2 regions of the Paenibacillus sp. FSL M8-0228 genome follow, and region 2 is predicted to be linked to the other one. Evidence: riboswitches for the same ligand, from Rfam matches in the RefSeq annotation. Region 2 holds a riboswitch; the other holds the start of a gene.
The links. A riboswitch is a leader RNA that binds a small molecule or an ion and turns the genes downstream of it on or off. The one in region 2 is predicted to bind cyclic di-GMP.

Region 1 (8,033 bases), 930 kb from region 2:
GTGGCATAGGCTAGACTCAAGCGTCTCATGATCTTAACACGAGTGTCCTGTCCCTGCCCGAACGGATAAATTTCTGTGTTGGCCGGGTTATGACTTTGCAGATCGAAGCCTGTTTTAAACAGCGTATAATCTTTATAAAAAGCAGCGTGCTGGATAAACATATCGGCAAACCCAATTTGTGAACGCATAATCCGGTCGAATGCGGCTGCTTGTGGCTGACTAGCCCCGTAATCTGGATTATCTCGATGCGTATCATTGGTACCGAACTCCGTGTTCAGCATCTTCTTCGCCAGTCCGTCGCTCGAACCGCCGAAGGTTTTCAAATTTTGAATGAAGCTGCCTCCGCCCTCTTCATTATACGATTCACCATAGGCGTGTCCGTTAGTCAGGTCGGTGACTTCCTCCAGCTGTTTACGTTGTGCCGGGTCCCGTTCCCATCCATCTGGGTCACCGCATTTTTGCGTACCACTGGTTTGATTTTTGCACGCCTTGGTAGAGTACGTTGGCCAATAGGCCCAGCCGGGTGCTACGGTTTTGAGATGCGGTGCCAATTGCTTGCCTTCTGTATTCAACCACTTGGCCACAGCCAGATTTACCGCCTTGGAGCGATTAAATAATCCAGGTTCGTTATCTACTTCATAATATTGAAGGTAAGAACCGTATTTTTTTACATAATCGCGCAACTTTTGCTTGGCCGTCTCTGGCAGAGAACCATCTTTTTGCAGCTTAATATCACCTGTATATAAATACAAAGCAGACGATTGCATATTATACTGCTTTAACGTTTGATAGTAATCATCCACGTCTGTACATGCCTTACCCACATTACTGGCACAGGTGACCCTCATGACGTTGCCACTATAAGCAATGCCCAGCCATTTGAGAACGTATGGTAAATGCTTAACTGCACCCTGATCATAATAAAATTCTTTATTGTTCACATTTGTTCCGGTCAGTATATATTTACCGTGTACCGGTTCGGTCGCAGGTGAAGCTAACGTCTCCAAGCTCAAGTCATCCCAAGTCCACCACACATTTTTATCTTCTGCAGAGGAGCAGTATAGGCAGCGCGCTGTCTTTAGCTTGAGTACGTTAACACCGCTTTGCAATTGCTCTTTGGGTATATACAACTCGTAGTTGTTTTTGAAATTATAAGTACTCCCAGTACCGGATACCCCGGCAATCTGAATAATACCGGACAGCTGATGATTTGAAAATACAGCCATTTGCGGGACTGCTTTGCCCGCATCCAAAATCCGAACACGGAATATCATACCATTGGGAGGTATCTGGTTCAGCTTATACTGGAGTGTCAGTTCAGGGTTCGTGGACGCATTCAAACCGGGAGGAATATCTCCACTGCTGAGCAATACCGGAACTGTTGTACTCTCTTCTGCTACCGACAACGCTGACATTGCTCCTTTAGCAGATGATTCGGTAGAGGCAGCTGCTGTAGAAATGTCGATATTATCCCTGCCGACCACACCTTTGAATTCCGCTGAAGAGTCATCCCTCTGCCCCAGCTTCCATACTGGACTGGCAGCTGCTACTTTATCCGTCTGCAATTCTGCGCTTCTTGAAGGCGTGTATATAAACCAAGCGATCATCGCTATAGCTACGATCGCTAGTAGTCCAGATAAAACTCCTGTATACCTATGGGATAACCATTTTTTTATCATATGATCGACCCTCTCTCCTCAAATTTTTGGACCGGGAAAGAGTATTAATCAAGGAAGAAACAAAGCGTTTCCGGGAATCACCGCTTTCGCTTCATGCTGACTTTCCCACATTAGACGTGCCATCGCGTCGCCTTTTTCATCATAGTATTCTACTTTTAAATCTACCATTTTGCCTGCTTCCAAAGTCATACTGCCTTTACGCTCTGTCCAGCTTTGTTTGAACCAGCTGTCAATCACCAACTTGCCGTCTACCCATACACGGATACCATCATCGGATATCGTGGTGAACGTATAGGTCTCGCTATATTGCGGTTTGATTTTACCCGTCCAGCGAACCGAGAACTGATCGGCATTCACCTTAGGGTCAGCTGCATTGGCACGCCAGTTGTAGTCCAGCTTGCTATCTGTACGGATCAAAACAGGACTTCCATTCAAATTCATATTGTTAAAATATTCGCCACGCAACCCGTTCACATATACCACATCAGGAACAGAAGGAGGAGTCGGAGCTGGGGGAACGATCACTACTGGCGGAGCCGGGATAGGCTCACTTTGTCCCTCGTCCGGTAAGGTCGGTATATCTGTCCCAGGTGGTTGAATCGTTTCCAATCCATTCTTCACATCATCCCGCGTCAAACTCCTCGAATCATTCATATAATCCTGAATTTGATTTGTTGTGTTATTCTCAGTCAGCATCTTGCCCCAAGTCATGGAATATACCCATTTAGGTTGAGCCTGCAACACCTCAGAACTAGGCATCTCACCGTGCTCCCCAATGGCAATCGGCTTATTCCGTGCCAGCCCAAGCAGACCTTCGTAATGACTTTGCTTAAAATCATTGTTGTAGATATCTACTGCCAAGATGTCCACTCTGTCATCCCCCGGGTATTTCGGGGTGTACGGGACAGTATACGAATTGGGCGCATTCGGACTCCATACCCACAGCAGATTGTTCAATTGATGTGTGTTGGTAAAACGGTCGTACATGATATTCCATAGCTGATTGAAATTATTTTTGTTTCCCCACCAGAACCAGTCGCCATTCATCTCGTGGTAAGGTCTCCACAAAACCGGAACCCCTGCATCACGAAGCTGCTTTAACGATACAGCGACCTTATCCAGATCGGCAATGAGGAGGTTATACTGCGTAGTACCTGGGGTCACGTATTTGTTGAACTCTGTCTGACTTACTTTCGCCTGTACATTGGCCCAAGTCAGTGGCCTACCTGGTAGCGCTTCATGAAAAGTCATCGTCACAATACCACCGGATCTGTCCCAACGGATAGCACTATCGACGACATTTTTACGTTGCGCTGCTTCTGTAGCGTCAGATTGACCAGAGATAGCTCCCATCTCATAGCCGTGTACACCTACATATGCCTGACTGATTTTTTGGACCTTGTTACTTAATTCATCCGGACTTTCCAAATAATCATGCTGACCGGTGACTATTTTTTTCCCTGAGATGTTGAGTAAATAATTGTATAGTTCACGGGCCTGAATAGAAGCGTCCGAATTAACAGGTTGTAATGAAGCGGCATTCGCCACAGACAGAGAATCACCAAAACCGACGGGCAACAATGAAAAAAGTATAACAACGGGGAGTACATGACGTATCAGTCGATACAGAGGAATAAAATTGAATCTCACTTTCGCTCTTCCTTTCGGTAGCCAGGCTGCCATCCTTGTGGAAGGCCCTTTAGCTTTGCGTACCTGCCTTTCGACAGGGCTGCGTTTATCGTTGGAAGGAGTTTGGATTCCTTCTTACCCTAAGTATCGACTTTATTTTACCAAAATTTAATAGGTCATGTTCATGAATTTACAGGTTTTCGCCCAAATTCGACAGTTTGGGCCATGAATTTTCATGAATTTGTCTTTTTTTCGTTTTCACGAAAATAATTATGAGATAAATTGGTGACGGGAAATTTCATTCCAATCCATACAAAAGCGGACAATATCCTCTTCAACCAATTCAGAGCCAGTCTGCACCTCAATAAAATCCACATCGGTCACAGCCAAAATGCTATGCTTCGTCCCTTCAGGAATGCGGACTACATCACCAGCCTTTACTTTGTGTAGCTTCTCATTCAAAATAATTTCCGCTTCACCGCTAATAATGGTCCAGATTTCACTCCGTTTGAAATGAAGCTGGTAGCTGATATTTTTGCCTTTTCGTACGCGGATTCGTTTGGTCAATACCTCGTTACCCTCGTCATATTTGACATAATCCACAACCCGATACTGCCCCCAACGACGTTCTTCATACATTGGACGCTGATCATGAGCCTTGAGCACTTCTTTAATACGAGGACTTTCTGCCTTATTGGTCACAAGAATGCCATCCGGGCTAGCGGCTACAATCAGATCATTCGTTCCAATGATCGCCACAGGAATGTCCAACTCGTTAATAAGACTCGTATTGACGCAATCCTCCGTTACTACACCTCTGCCCACTTGTTGATTAGACATTTCTTCTGTGAGCGTATTCCAAGTACCTAAATCCTTCCAAAAACCATCATACGGAAGAACTACAATGTCCTTTTCCTTCTCGACTACTTCATAGTCAAAACTGATTTTTTCCAGAGATGCGTATTGCTTTTGCATTTCTTCATAATTCAGCGGCAATCCCTTGGATGCCAAGATATCCAGCAAATAACTTAATTTGAACGCAAAAACCCCGCAGTTCCATAGAGCATTGCGTTCAATCAGACGCTCCGCCTGCTCCCGGTCGGGTTTCTCTTGAAAATGGCTCACTTCGCGGTAGCCAGTGCTACCTTGGGTGGCATCGTTTTTCGGAATAATGTAACCATATTTCTCTGAAGGATAGGAAGGGACAACCCCGATTAATGCAAGCTTGCCTTCACTCTCCTGAAGCGTATGTTCCAGTTGGGCTACGGAGGCGAAGAAAGCATCCTCAACATAAGGATCTACAGGCAATATAGCTACAATTTCATCAGGTGAAACACCCGCAATGGAATATAAATAAGTCGCTGTCAGCGCAATCGCAGGAAAGGTGTCTCTGCGTTCTGGCTCAACAATGATACGCGTATTCGGCCCAACCTGACTCTGGATCATTTCGACCTGTGCTCTCCCTGTCGCAATAAACGAGGATTCTGATAATCCGTTGTCTCCCAATTGTCTCCATACCCGCTGTACCATGGATTCCGAAGTCCCCTCCGGGCTCTCCAGTACCTTCAAAAATTGTTTGGAACGGGAATCGTTGGACAAAGGCCATAATCTTTTACCGGAACCACCAGACAAAAGTACGAGCTTCATAACTCTCCACTTCCTCTCTATAATGTATGGGTGATCGGATGGGGCAGGGTTGAGTAGTCCGCTACGGGCTGGATTTGATCTTACGATCGCTGTTGGACCGGGATTCATTCGATTATATAAAATCGTATATAGGTTTGAATCCCGGTACAAAGGCGAACGCTATCGCTTCTCCAGATTCAAATCCACCCCTGCGCTACTCAAAAATGCATCATGCCGATCATATCGTTTATTGCAAAAGGCGCGACCGGACATTATTAAGTCCGGTCAGCCTGTAAAAATCTCACGCCTTCGGCAACAGCAATGGCGTCTTTGCGTCGCAGGAGCAGCATAGCGTATCCGCATGGTAGTGCTTGCTCCACAGGGGCGGCGCAGCGGCGCTTGACCGGAAGGAGCGGCCTCAACGGTGCCGCTCCTTCCGATACGCCCTTCCTACTCCCATCCCATAAGGTGGGAGTTTAAAAACTGTGACTCCACGGCGGAAAGCAGCGGAGCGGGCAGAATTGTTCTGAAGAAGCGTCAGCGTTTGCCTTTACCCCCGGATTTTAACCTTTGAATGTTTTATACAATCAAGAAAATACGGAGGTAACAGCAATCGGAAGAACAATCTGCACGCGCAGCGCCTCCCCCACCACCACAGTCACTTTTTAAACTTCCACTTTATCTCTGTTCCACCCACTCATCCGCGGACGACCCACGGAATAGTATTCCAGCCCGGAGCCTTGAATCTGTTCCTCGGCGAATACGTTACGACCGTCAATTAGAACCGGTTTGCGCAGAAGGGAGGCCAGTTGTACGAGATCGACCTTTTTGAACTCTTCCCAATCGGTCAACAGGCACACAGCGTCGCTACCTTCGGCGGCTTGCTGTGGGGATGAGCACCACACAATATTCGGGTGATCCACGTGCTCCTTGAATTTATCCATCGCAATGGGATCATACAGTTTGACAATTGCGCCTGCCTGAATGAGTGTTTCTACGATTTCCAGTGCTGGAGCTTCGCGGATGTCGTCTGTATTTGGCTTGAAGGCGAGGCCCCAAATGCCAATCGACACACCGTTCAGTTGACCCAGCGATTCACGCAGCTTGGATACAATCATAAAGCGCTGGTCGGTATTCACCTCGACCACCGATTTCAACAACTTAAATTCATAGTCTACATTACCCGCAATTTGGATAAGCGCATTTGTGTCTTTTGGAAAGCAAGAGCCACCATACCCGATCCCTGCTTGTAGGAAAGAGGAGCCGATCCGTTTGTCCATACCCATGCCATCAGCCACACAGGTTACATCGGCGCCAACCTTTTCGCAAATATTAGCGATTTCGTTAATGAACGAAATTTTAGTTGCCAGGAACGCATTTGACGCGTATTTGATCATTTCAGCACTACGGATATCCGTCACATAGATTTTATCCGTGAACACCTGATGCAGAGTGACCATTGTTTCACGCAATCCAGTATTGTCCAAACCAATAATGATGCGATCCGGATGAAGCGTATCATTGATGGCTGAGCCTTCTCTCAGAAACTCCGGCGCAGATACGATATCGAAAGACAAACTCGTGTGACGAGCCAATACGTCCTTAATCTTTTCGTTCGTTCCGACAGGTACAGTACTCTTGGTCATAATAATCTTATACCCGTTCATGGCTTTCCCAACATCAGCAGCCGCCTGTTCAATGTAGGACAAGTTCGCCTCGCCGTTAGCCAGAGAAGGCGTACCTACCGCCAAAATGACGATATCCGAGCGGCGTACCGCATCAGCCAAATCCGAAGTAAACTCCAATCGACCTGCTTCCAGATTCAGCGCGATCAATTCCTCAATACCCGGTTCATAAATCGGAGATTCTGCCCGGTTCAACATGTCGATTTTGTACTGCTCCAGATCGACACAAATCACCTCATTACCTTTTTGCGCAAAACATACACCCGAGACGAGCCCAACGTATCCAGTACCAATTACAGCCAGCTTCATTCCGTTCATCCTCCTTTTAGAAAGTTCACATAGGCTTGTTCTACATACTTTTTCAGTTGATCCTTGAAGTTATCTTCATCAAATTTGCGGGCATGGGTAATGATATCGTCCACATTCCATGCATGCTGCTCGACCTTTGCGACGGCCTCTAGCACATCCTCTACTTGATGCTTGCGGAAAAATACGCCGTTCACATGAGGAACAATCGTATCCAGCGCTCCCCCACCCTGAAAAGCGATGACAGGCCGTCCGGCCGCATTCGCCTCCAAAGGCGTAATACCGAAGTCCTCTTCGCCCGGAAAAACGAGCGCTCGGCATTCTGCCATCAGCTTGTTAACCTCTTCGTCCTCAAGCCTGCCGAGGAACTCAATGTTCGGGGCAGCCATACCTTCGAGTCGTTTACGATCTGGTCCTTCACCCACAATGCGCAGCTTGAGACCGTTACGTTTGAATGCTTCGATCGCGAGATCGATGCGCTTGTAGGACACCAATCGGGATACGATCAGGTAATAGTCACCGATGTTTGTAGCGCGTTTAAAACGGGATGTATTAATAGGTGGGAAAATGACATCCGAATCCCTTTGGTAATAGTGCAAAATTCTTCTTTTAACAACCGAAGAGTTGGCGACAAACTGGTCTACGTTGCGCGAAGTTTTGGCATCCCATGTTTTCAACCGGTTCATGTACAGCTTTAGCATGTTTTTGAGCAGGTTGGATTTGGACTGCCGGGCCATATATGTATCGTAATCCCAGGCAAACCGCATCGGTGTGTGACAATAACAAATGTGAAACGTATGTTTGGGTACCTGGATGCTTTTCATAAATGCACTGCTGGAGCTTAAAACAATATCGAAATCCCTAAAATCAAAATCACGGATAGCGATGGGATATAGCGGCAGCACTCCTTTGAAGTTGGCCTTCACTCCTGGGACTTTTTGTAGCCAAGTGGCTCTAATATCCGCATCTTTCAAGTTACGCGACAGGCGGTCGTCGCTGAACACCGTTGTGAAGATAGGAGCCTCCGGATACATATCGTGGAATACCTCTACTACCCTTTCCGCTCCGCCCATTTGGATTAAGTAATCGTGTGCTATCGCTATTTTCA
Region 2 (8,033 bases):
CGATGATTGTAGAGTACAAATGAAAGGAATCCTCGATTAAGATTTGATTGCTGCTAGGCTGATCTATAATTTTAGCGTTGGATACATGTGACTGTCCTTCATTGATGCGGATGCTCCAGTCGATCTTATTTCCATTTTGTGTACCGACTTTAGATACATATTCTCCACCATGAGGTACCGTGACTTGCGCTGCCCATTTGGAGACTGTTTTTTGTCCATCCAGTAGAAGGGCTTGATTATGAATTTCCTTGTCAATCAGTTCTCCTTCCAATGAAGTTTGAAAGGTAATCCAGTAGGGAGTCTGTATCTGCTCCTTGAACTGGATACGCAATTCATTCCCATTTTGCTCGGAGGGAGGGATAATGGTGTATTGATCTGCCGGGATTTCAGCCCCTTTTTGTACGCCATCCCACCATCCCAGCAAGGTCATATCGTGTACTTTCACGGAGCCGGGCAGTAACTTCTGACCTTGCAGCAAGGGGTCTCTCACTTCCGCGTGGTTTAGGATCTTGCGATTGTAGTTGGCTTTAATGTCCCAGGTAATGAGCTTGGAGGTCGCATTATAGCTTCCTTGCTTGGCACCGTTTCGTTGTGTCATAAAGTCCGGCCAGATCGGGCACTCCACGGCATGCGATGATGTTTCTCCGTCTTCAAACTGGTATTCTATAATGGATTTATTACGAAACTCAGGCTTCGTCGTATCCGTTTTCCAGTCATTGTTATAGGTGGTTGAATACTTGATCGTATAAGCTTTATGAATGGTTTTATGAAATTTGAGCGTAAATCCTTGTTTATAGTCCTGTGATAGCGGAATCAGCTCATAATCCGTGGGGGCACGTAGCTCCGTTGTTCCGTCAACAGTTTGAATTTTCAGGGTGTCCGGCAACAAGGCCAAGCCCCCGTTTGGAAACACATCGTGAATGACAATATTTTTCATGGTGTATAAGTCTGTATTAATGGTAATCACCCAAGGTATGATTTTGGTGTTGTAATTGGGTGTGTCATACATTTTAGTCATAACTCCGCTTGTGATTTCTGTCGATACGATCTTCTGGATTCCATCTGAGGTTATGATGTTTATAACTTTTCCATTTTCATAGACACGGCCTCTGGCTTGAGTCTGGTATCGGATGGTATAGGCTGAATCTACGTCGAAGTTAAATTGAAGTTTGAAGCCGTTGCGGTCCGGATAATCAACTGGGATGACAGTATACGCCCACGATGGGAGTTCCTCCAGCGTGTTTCCTTTAAATACTTTCAAGGAACCGGGTAGCAATTCTTGAGTTTTGTTGAAATGATCAATTAAAAGAGCTTTGGCTTCGGGGATTTTTGTCTCGCCGAAGTTGTATCGTATGGCCCACGAGAGTGTTTGTGTGGCATGATCATATTTTTCAACCTTTTTGGACAAAAACTCACCACGTTCTACCTGAACAGTACCGGTAGCAGCAACGTTCTCTATCGCATCTCCTGAAAGCGTTGCTGTGTTGGAAAAACGAGTTTCGTCGCCAGTAATGCGCGTGGAATATTGAATCTGGTAGGCCGTGTTCATGCTATCGTCTTGAAAACGAATCACAAACCCTGTCCCGGCTTGATCTGCTTCAATGGCATATTCACTCGCATTTACTAGGTCTCGAACAACGGTCGATCCGTCGATATTGACTTGGAGATGATAGAGCCGGATAGAGTCTCTTCTGAGTTCCAGTCCTAAAGGAATTGGATCGGTGATGAAGGCATGCTTTACGGTGTTTAGCTGTTTGTTCACATCAATGGTCCAGTCGATCTGATTTGTGCCAGCTAGTTTCCCTTGTTTGCTTAGGGTCGGCCCTGACTGGGGCTTTACATTCACGATGACCGTTTGCACCCCGCCTTTGATCGGAATCGCAATGATGACCTCTGTACTACCTTTCACTATTTCTTTTGTAAACTCGGTTTTGATTTGCAGTTTGCCGCTGACATTGGAATGAGTCTCTACATATGGGTTAAAGGTCATGATCACCTTGCCCTGACGATCTACTGTGAAGTATCCCACGGTTCCGTCGGTAGTGACTAACGGAGATGAGATATCAGTGTAGATGACAAACTGTTCTGGTAAGTGAAAGGTGAAAGTGTCTCCTGACTTATAGGTATTGTCAGGAAGCTCCCATTCATAGCCTAGTTGGATGGCTGATCCGATGTCGAATTGGCTGTCGGGACTATATACTGCATCAATGACATGCCCTGATTCGTCGGTCAGGCTCAACTTCGTTAGTATGCTCTGCGGAGTTGCATCATGTTGAGATTTTGAACTGACTGCTCCTTGAACGAAGGGGGGCGTGTTTGAAGGAATCTCCCTGGGAGGTTCAAGGTTTGGGACACCGTATACAGCATCCGTAACGGTATGTGTAGGATCGGATACAGCACTCTGCGGCAGTTCTGGGGCTGGAGCATCTGCGTAAGCCAGTGTTGCGTTGAAAAAGCTTTGGACAATGAGCAATAAGGCAATGATCATTACATTTATTTTTGTTCTCATGCTCCAAGTGATTCTCCTATTCATCGTAATATGGCAATGCTTCGTTCGAAATTAGTATATTCAGCATGCTAGGCTGACATGACTATCCCAATAGAAAAAAAAGCCCTGATCATAGCGATCAGGGCTTTTTTCGAGATAGGCATAGCAAATTGTGGTGGATCTATGTAAAAAAGGGCATAATAAAAAGCTCGTTCATCTGGTAGCTGGCTGCCATCCGGATAGGAAGGCCCTATAGTTTTGCGTCACTGCCTTTCGACAGCTTTGCCATTAACTTGAATAGCTTGTGCGTCTATCATCTATCAAACTGGTTTCATGTAACCTCTCATTTACAGCTTGGAACGGTTCCCCCACTTTTTGCGGAAGGAATGAGGTGTTTCTCCTACATGCTCCTTGAACAGGTTAATAAAATGGCTCGTATTGGGAATACCTACGTACCTTGCGATATCCACAATGGACATGTCACTGGTTTTAAGCCAGCTTTGAGCGGCCGTGATACGGACATTAATGAGATAATCAATCGGAGAGAAACCGATCTGCTTTTTGAAATTTTTAGCCAGATTAAACTTGTTTAATTCAAACATATCTGCCAGCGAGTCCAGTGTTATTCGCTCACAGTAGGACTGATCCAAATATTGCTGTACCCGACGTACTTCGCTGAGGGTTTCAGCATTCACATGCTGGTGATCATAGGGATGCTGCAAGATGCACATCAGTATTTCACCAATGAGCCTGGACGTTAGCAGTTCAGCGGAAAGACTTCTGTCAGACTGCCCACAAATCAGAGCATGCAGTTTGTCCAATATAATATACGGATTATGCATGGATATTACCGGTTTATTATGCTTGGCAAATTGTTCGTAAAAGTTTCCGATCAGGTTGCCGTACAGGTATAAGCTGATAAACTCCCAGGCTTCATGACCGGAGGTGCTATATTGCACATACTCCTCACAATTAATAAAAAACAAATCATGAGGCTTTAAAATATATTTCTTGTCCCGGTATAGTAATTCTCCCTTACCAGACAACGTAAAAACAAGCAAAAAAGAGGCGAGTTCTTTTCTTTCCACCGTAAAAGCAGAAGTTTTTTGGAAGTAGCCTAATTCCTGAATATATAAAAGGGATTGCTTGGCAAAAGCGGAGGGAGTGCGCACAATTACGACAGGTTCGCCGTTCCAGAGGCCCTCGTTGTTTTTTTGGTCTGTTGTCATATTCAATTCCTTTACAAAGAAGCAATTTTATCTAGCTTATCTTGGTTTGATTTAACCAATATATAATGGCTGATTAAACATGATTTACTATATATAAAAGTTTATTTTATCACATGAAATATGTCTATATATCAAAATATGTTTGTAAGTTTTATAGAAGCCTCGCTCTTATGGACATCTAACCTGATCGTCCGTATAAAAGGTCGAATATTGTTGAAAGAATTCTGAGGTCATCATGGATTCAAATCCTTTCTGGGGTCAAAGATAGAATTAGTGCTGAAAAAGATATCTTACATGCCCATTCAACTTTTCCCTTCACTTCTCCTTTCGGTTTAAGAAATTTAGGACTTGGTTCTGATAAAATGGTTCGTAAGGCTTATTATTAAAAATGAGATTTTGGGCCTAGTGTTGTGATTTAGTTCACGAACATGAATGTAAAAAAGAGAGATATATGCATAAAAAATTACGCAAAAAGTGGCCTTACGCGTTTCATCAAGAGTGCTTTCAACTTTGGAAATGACACGGGCAATGATATGATGGGTAATACAGGTATAGTGCTTTACTTACTCGACAGTCAGTTTGGAGGATTACAGGATGGGAAAACCCAAAAATACGAAAACCGCAGCGGCTTGGTCGCTTGTTATTCTAGGGGCAGGCTTTGCAGCCACATTGCCCTTCCAGCAATATGGCTGGGCTCGTTTGTTAGCCGGAGCTTTTGAGGCAGGACTTGTAGGGGGACTGGCGGACTGGTTCGCTGTCACTGCTTTGTTCCGTCATCCGCTAGGCATTCCGATACCACATACCGCGCTGCTTCCTAAAAATAGGGACAAGCTCACAAATGCCTTGGTGAGTACGGTGGAAAATAACTTGCTAAACAAAGACAGCATCGCATCTAAAATTGCAGATATTCGTTTGGCCGATTTGGTGCTGGGTGGTGTGGAAAAAGGTTTGCGCACGCCGGAGGCGGCGGCATCCATAGATGTTCTTGCCAAGCGGCTCGTCCAGTCGCTCCCGCTCGCGGAATTGGCTCCGGTCATCGTGGCAGAGCTCAAGCGGCAGGTGACTGACTTTGACGCCGGACCGCTGCTGGAGGCGCTTGCTCTTCAGACCAGCGAGAAGGGCTATGATCGCCGCGCGCTGGATTACACGCTGGAACAAGCCGAGTCCTGGCTTTTGCGACCCGAAACGGGCTATACGCTGGGTACCTTAGGTATGCAGGCTGTCAGCGGTTTGCAGGTGAGCGGACTGATGCAGTTTGCTTTGAACGCATTCCTCGGCTATCTGAACGAAGAGCGTATGGGTGAAATGATTCGTCATTTCCTGCTGGATCAGGTAGCAGAACTGCAAAGGGAAGAGCACCCGCGCCGTCAGGCCGTGCTGGATGGTCTAAGAACACAGGTGACCCGATTGGCGACGAAAGATACGGTTCAGGAAGGATTGAACGGCTGGAAGGATAGCCTTGTTGAAGCCTGGGAAGGCGATGCGTCAGTGCTGGGCAAAATGGAAGAACTGCGTATACGCTTATTGGACTACATGGAAGACGGAAGCTATGTGCAGACCTATATTTTACCGCTATTGGATCGGATGCTGGCTGATTTAAAAGGGAATACCGAGCTGCTGGACAAGATCAATGTGCGAATTGTGGAAGGTATTACTGGACTGGTGGAAGCCAACCATAGTCGAATTGGTAACTTGGTGCGTGAAAATGTAGACAAAATGGATAACAAATCCCTGATTGCACTGATGGAGGACAAATTGGGACAGGATTTGCAGTGGATACGTATTAACGGCGCAGTTACAGGCTTCCTGATCGGCATTGTGCTGACAGGTATCCGTATGCTAATCCATTAGAACAGAAAAAGCGACAGATAGGGTTGTGGAAGCATGAGGCTTTGGCATGAACATTTAATCGACAAGTTACCCCGTCCGCAACTGCTGGGGCAACATCGTGAGTGCTGTGCCCTGCGCGGGAATGGGTGGGGCAAGCCACACGCCACGGTGAATTATGTGTTCGACTATCATCCGATGCTGCTGGTGCGCTATCATAGGCTCATTATGGACGAAATGAAAAGCAGAGGGTACAACGTTGATCCACTATGGGAACAGCCATTGTATCGCGGTAAGCAGTGCGAGCCTTGGGGCGCGGAGCTAGGTGAGGAACTGGCAGGCGCGTGTGCATATGTGGAGCATGACGATGAGTATATGAAGGAGTGCCTGGATAACCTGGCTTCCAAGGGGATTTTAATAGAAGTTGAAGTGACCTAAAAAAGGCGGGTTGCGGTGTGTTCATCATTCAGATGAAGTGCCGCAAGCCCGCTTTTTACGTGCTTTAATGTTCAGAGTTTGGGAAAGGTATGGGACCAGGTTACAGAATCCAGCGTGTGACCTTTTCCAGTGGTTGTCTGGATTTTTCCCGCTTGGGTTCATGAGCACGATAACCGAAGGCAGCAATGACCGAAATATCGAGCAGCCCGTTCTCCAGTAGTCCTTCTTCCTCCAAAATGGCATGCACCTGATCGTAGTTAAAGCCCTCAATTGGACAGGAATCAATACCGATCTGAGCCGCCGCGGTCATCATATTGCCTAAGGCAATGTAGGTTTGCTTGGAAGCCCAGTCAAATAACGTACGTTCATTTTCCAGCAGGCGTTGATTTTCACCCTGGAAAATCTTATAGCGGCCTGGCAGTGAGGAAAAGTCCTCCTCAGACATACCTTTAACCTCTTTATACATATACTCCACGTAAGGAGAATCATAACGAACATCCTTGCGCGCCAAAATCAGGATGACGTGGCTAGCCGCAGGAATCTGCTTTTGACCACCGCTGGAAACCGCCGCCAGCTTTTCTCTCAATGCCTGATTTTGTACAACTACAAACTGCCATGGTTCAAAACCGACGGAGCTTGGAGAAAGTCGCCCGGTTTCGAGAATGAACTGAAAATCCTCTTCCGGTATGATGCGATTGGGATCAAATTCTTTCGTGGCGTGCCTAAACAGAAAGGCGTCCAGAATCTCCTGTTTTTTAGCTGATGTATTAGACATAAAATGTACTCCTTTGGGTATGGGTTTAGTTGGTACTCTATGGGTTTTCTGCTACTATAATGAGAGCTGATATCGAATATATAGTTATCATATAGAAAGTTTTTGCAGGGAACAAGTACGCACATATTTGTTCCTTGTCATACGTCTGGGGCTATTGGTTTACACATTCTACAGAAAGAAGGGTATACATGGCACAGGAGATGGAACATGCAGTTAGCGTTAATTTTGGATGTCCGGTAGCGAAAACCGTCGGGGTTATAGGCGGCAAATGGAAGGGAGTCATCTTGTATCATTTGACCACAGGACCGCGGCGCTATAACGAAATTCGACGGACCTTGCCTAATATTACACAGCGGATGTTAACCTTGCAGTTGCGCGAATTGGAGAGAGATGGCATTGTGCACCGTGAAATTTATAATGAGAACCCACCGCGTGTGGAATACTCGCTTACCCCGTTAGGAGATACGTTAAGGCCGTTGCTGGGTTTTATGAGAGACTGGGGGATCTTCTATGGAGAACAGGGTTGCGAGCCTGTGACGACAACTTCCAAATCAGGCAAGCACTTTTGTTAAAGGGAATGAAGAAAGCCCGCCAGATGATTTCATAGAAGACTCATAAGAAATCATCTGGCGGGCGAAATAAGGTCGGTTTTACTTGGATAAAATGTACACTTATTTAAACTCGATGGCTTCGTTCATCTGTGACCAGGCCGTTTCTCCAATGATGCCCAAGCGCCAGATAGCGATTCCTTTGAGGTCATAACGTTTGGCTAAACCGATCTTGGCGTTAACGGTGCTGTCTTTTTCGCTACCCATCGAAATCCCCAAAATGAGCTTGTCCCGCGAGGTTTCCTTCAAGGCCAGTTGGATGGCTTCATCCACTTTTTCCAAAGGCTCAGGTGTAGCCTTTTGTCCATAATCATAAGCCATGATGATCAGATCGTCCGCCAGATTGCCCAGCGTTTTGTAGTCATAGCCAGAGTAAGAGCTGTTCAGCGGATGCAGAACGACGGTGAGCTTGAGCCCAGCCTGATGCGCTTTGGTCGATAGCTTTTTAATAAAGGTGTTGTAGTCTGAACGAGCTTTGGCTTTGTCGCCGCTCCAGCCCAATCCTTCCAGGTCTAGCGTAATGCCTTTAAATTGTTTGTCGGTGGCGGTGCTGACAATTTGGGAAATGGTTTGTTCTTGAAGCTGCGCATTTTCCAAAACTTTGGTCAGCTCGTGATTGCCATCTCCGGAATAGACCATCAGGTAGGGAGAAGTTCCCTGGCTGTCTG

Region 1: another riboswitch for cyclic di-GMP. It lies ahead of MKY98_RS06305 (glycosyl hydrolase); the one in region 2 lies ahead of MKY98_RS02005 (collagen binding domain-containing protein).

The regions. Positions count from the first base shown of each region.
Region 1 is NZ_JBBOXA010000001.1:1,380,709-1,388,741, reverse strand. Features, by position in the region: gene MKY98_RS06310 (hypothetical protein) at 1-1,679, opposite strand, end outside; gene MKY98_RS06305 (glycosyl hydrolase) at 1,728-3,329, opposite strand; cyclic di-GMP riboswitch class I at 3,343-3,423, opposite strand; gene MKY98_RS06300 (sugar phosphate nucleotidyltransferase) at 3,579-4,955, opposite strand; gene MKY98_RS06295 (hypothetical protein) at 5,210-5,356, opposite strand; gene MKY98_RS06290 (UDP-glucose dehydrogenase family protein) at 5,600-6,928, opposite strand; gene MKY98_RS06285 (glycosyltransferase) at 6,934-8,033, opposite strand, start outside.
Region 2 is NZ_JBBOXA010000001.1:446,986-455,018, forward strand. Features, by position in the region: gene MKY98_RS02005 (collagen binding domain-containing protein) at 1-2,509, opposite strand, end outside; cyclic di-GMP riboswitch class I at 2,705-2,785, opposite strand; gene MKY98_RS02010 (AraC family transcriptional regulator) at 2,836-3,717, opposite strand; gene MKY98_RS02015 (DUF445 domain-containing protein) at 4,312-5,568, shown strand; gene MKY98_RS02020 (TIGR02328 family protein) at 5,602-5,982, shown strand; gene MKY98_RS02025 (NAD(P)H-dependent oxidoreductase) at 6,083-6,757, opposite strand; gene MKY98_RS02030 (winged helix-turn-helix transcriptional regulator) at 6,946-7,329, shown strand; gene MKY98_RS02035 (stalk domain-containing protein) at 7,429-8,033, opposite strand, start outside.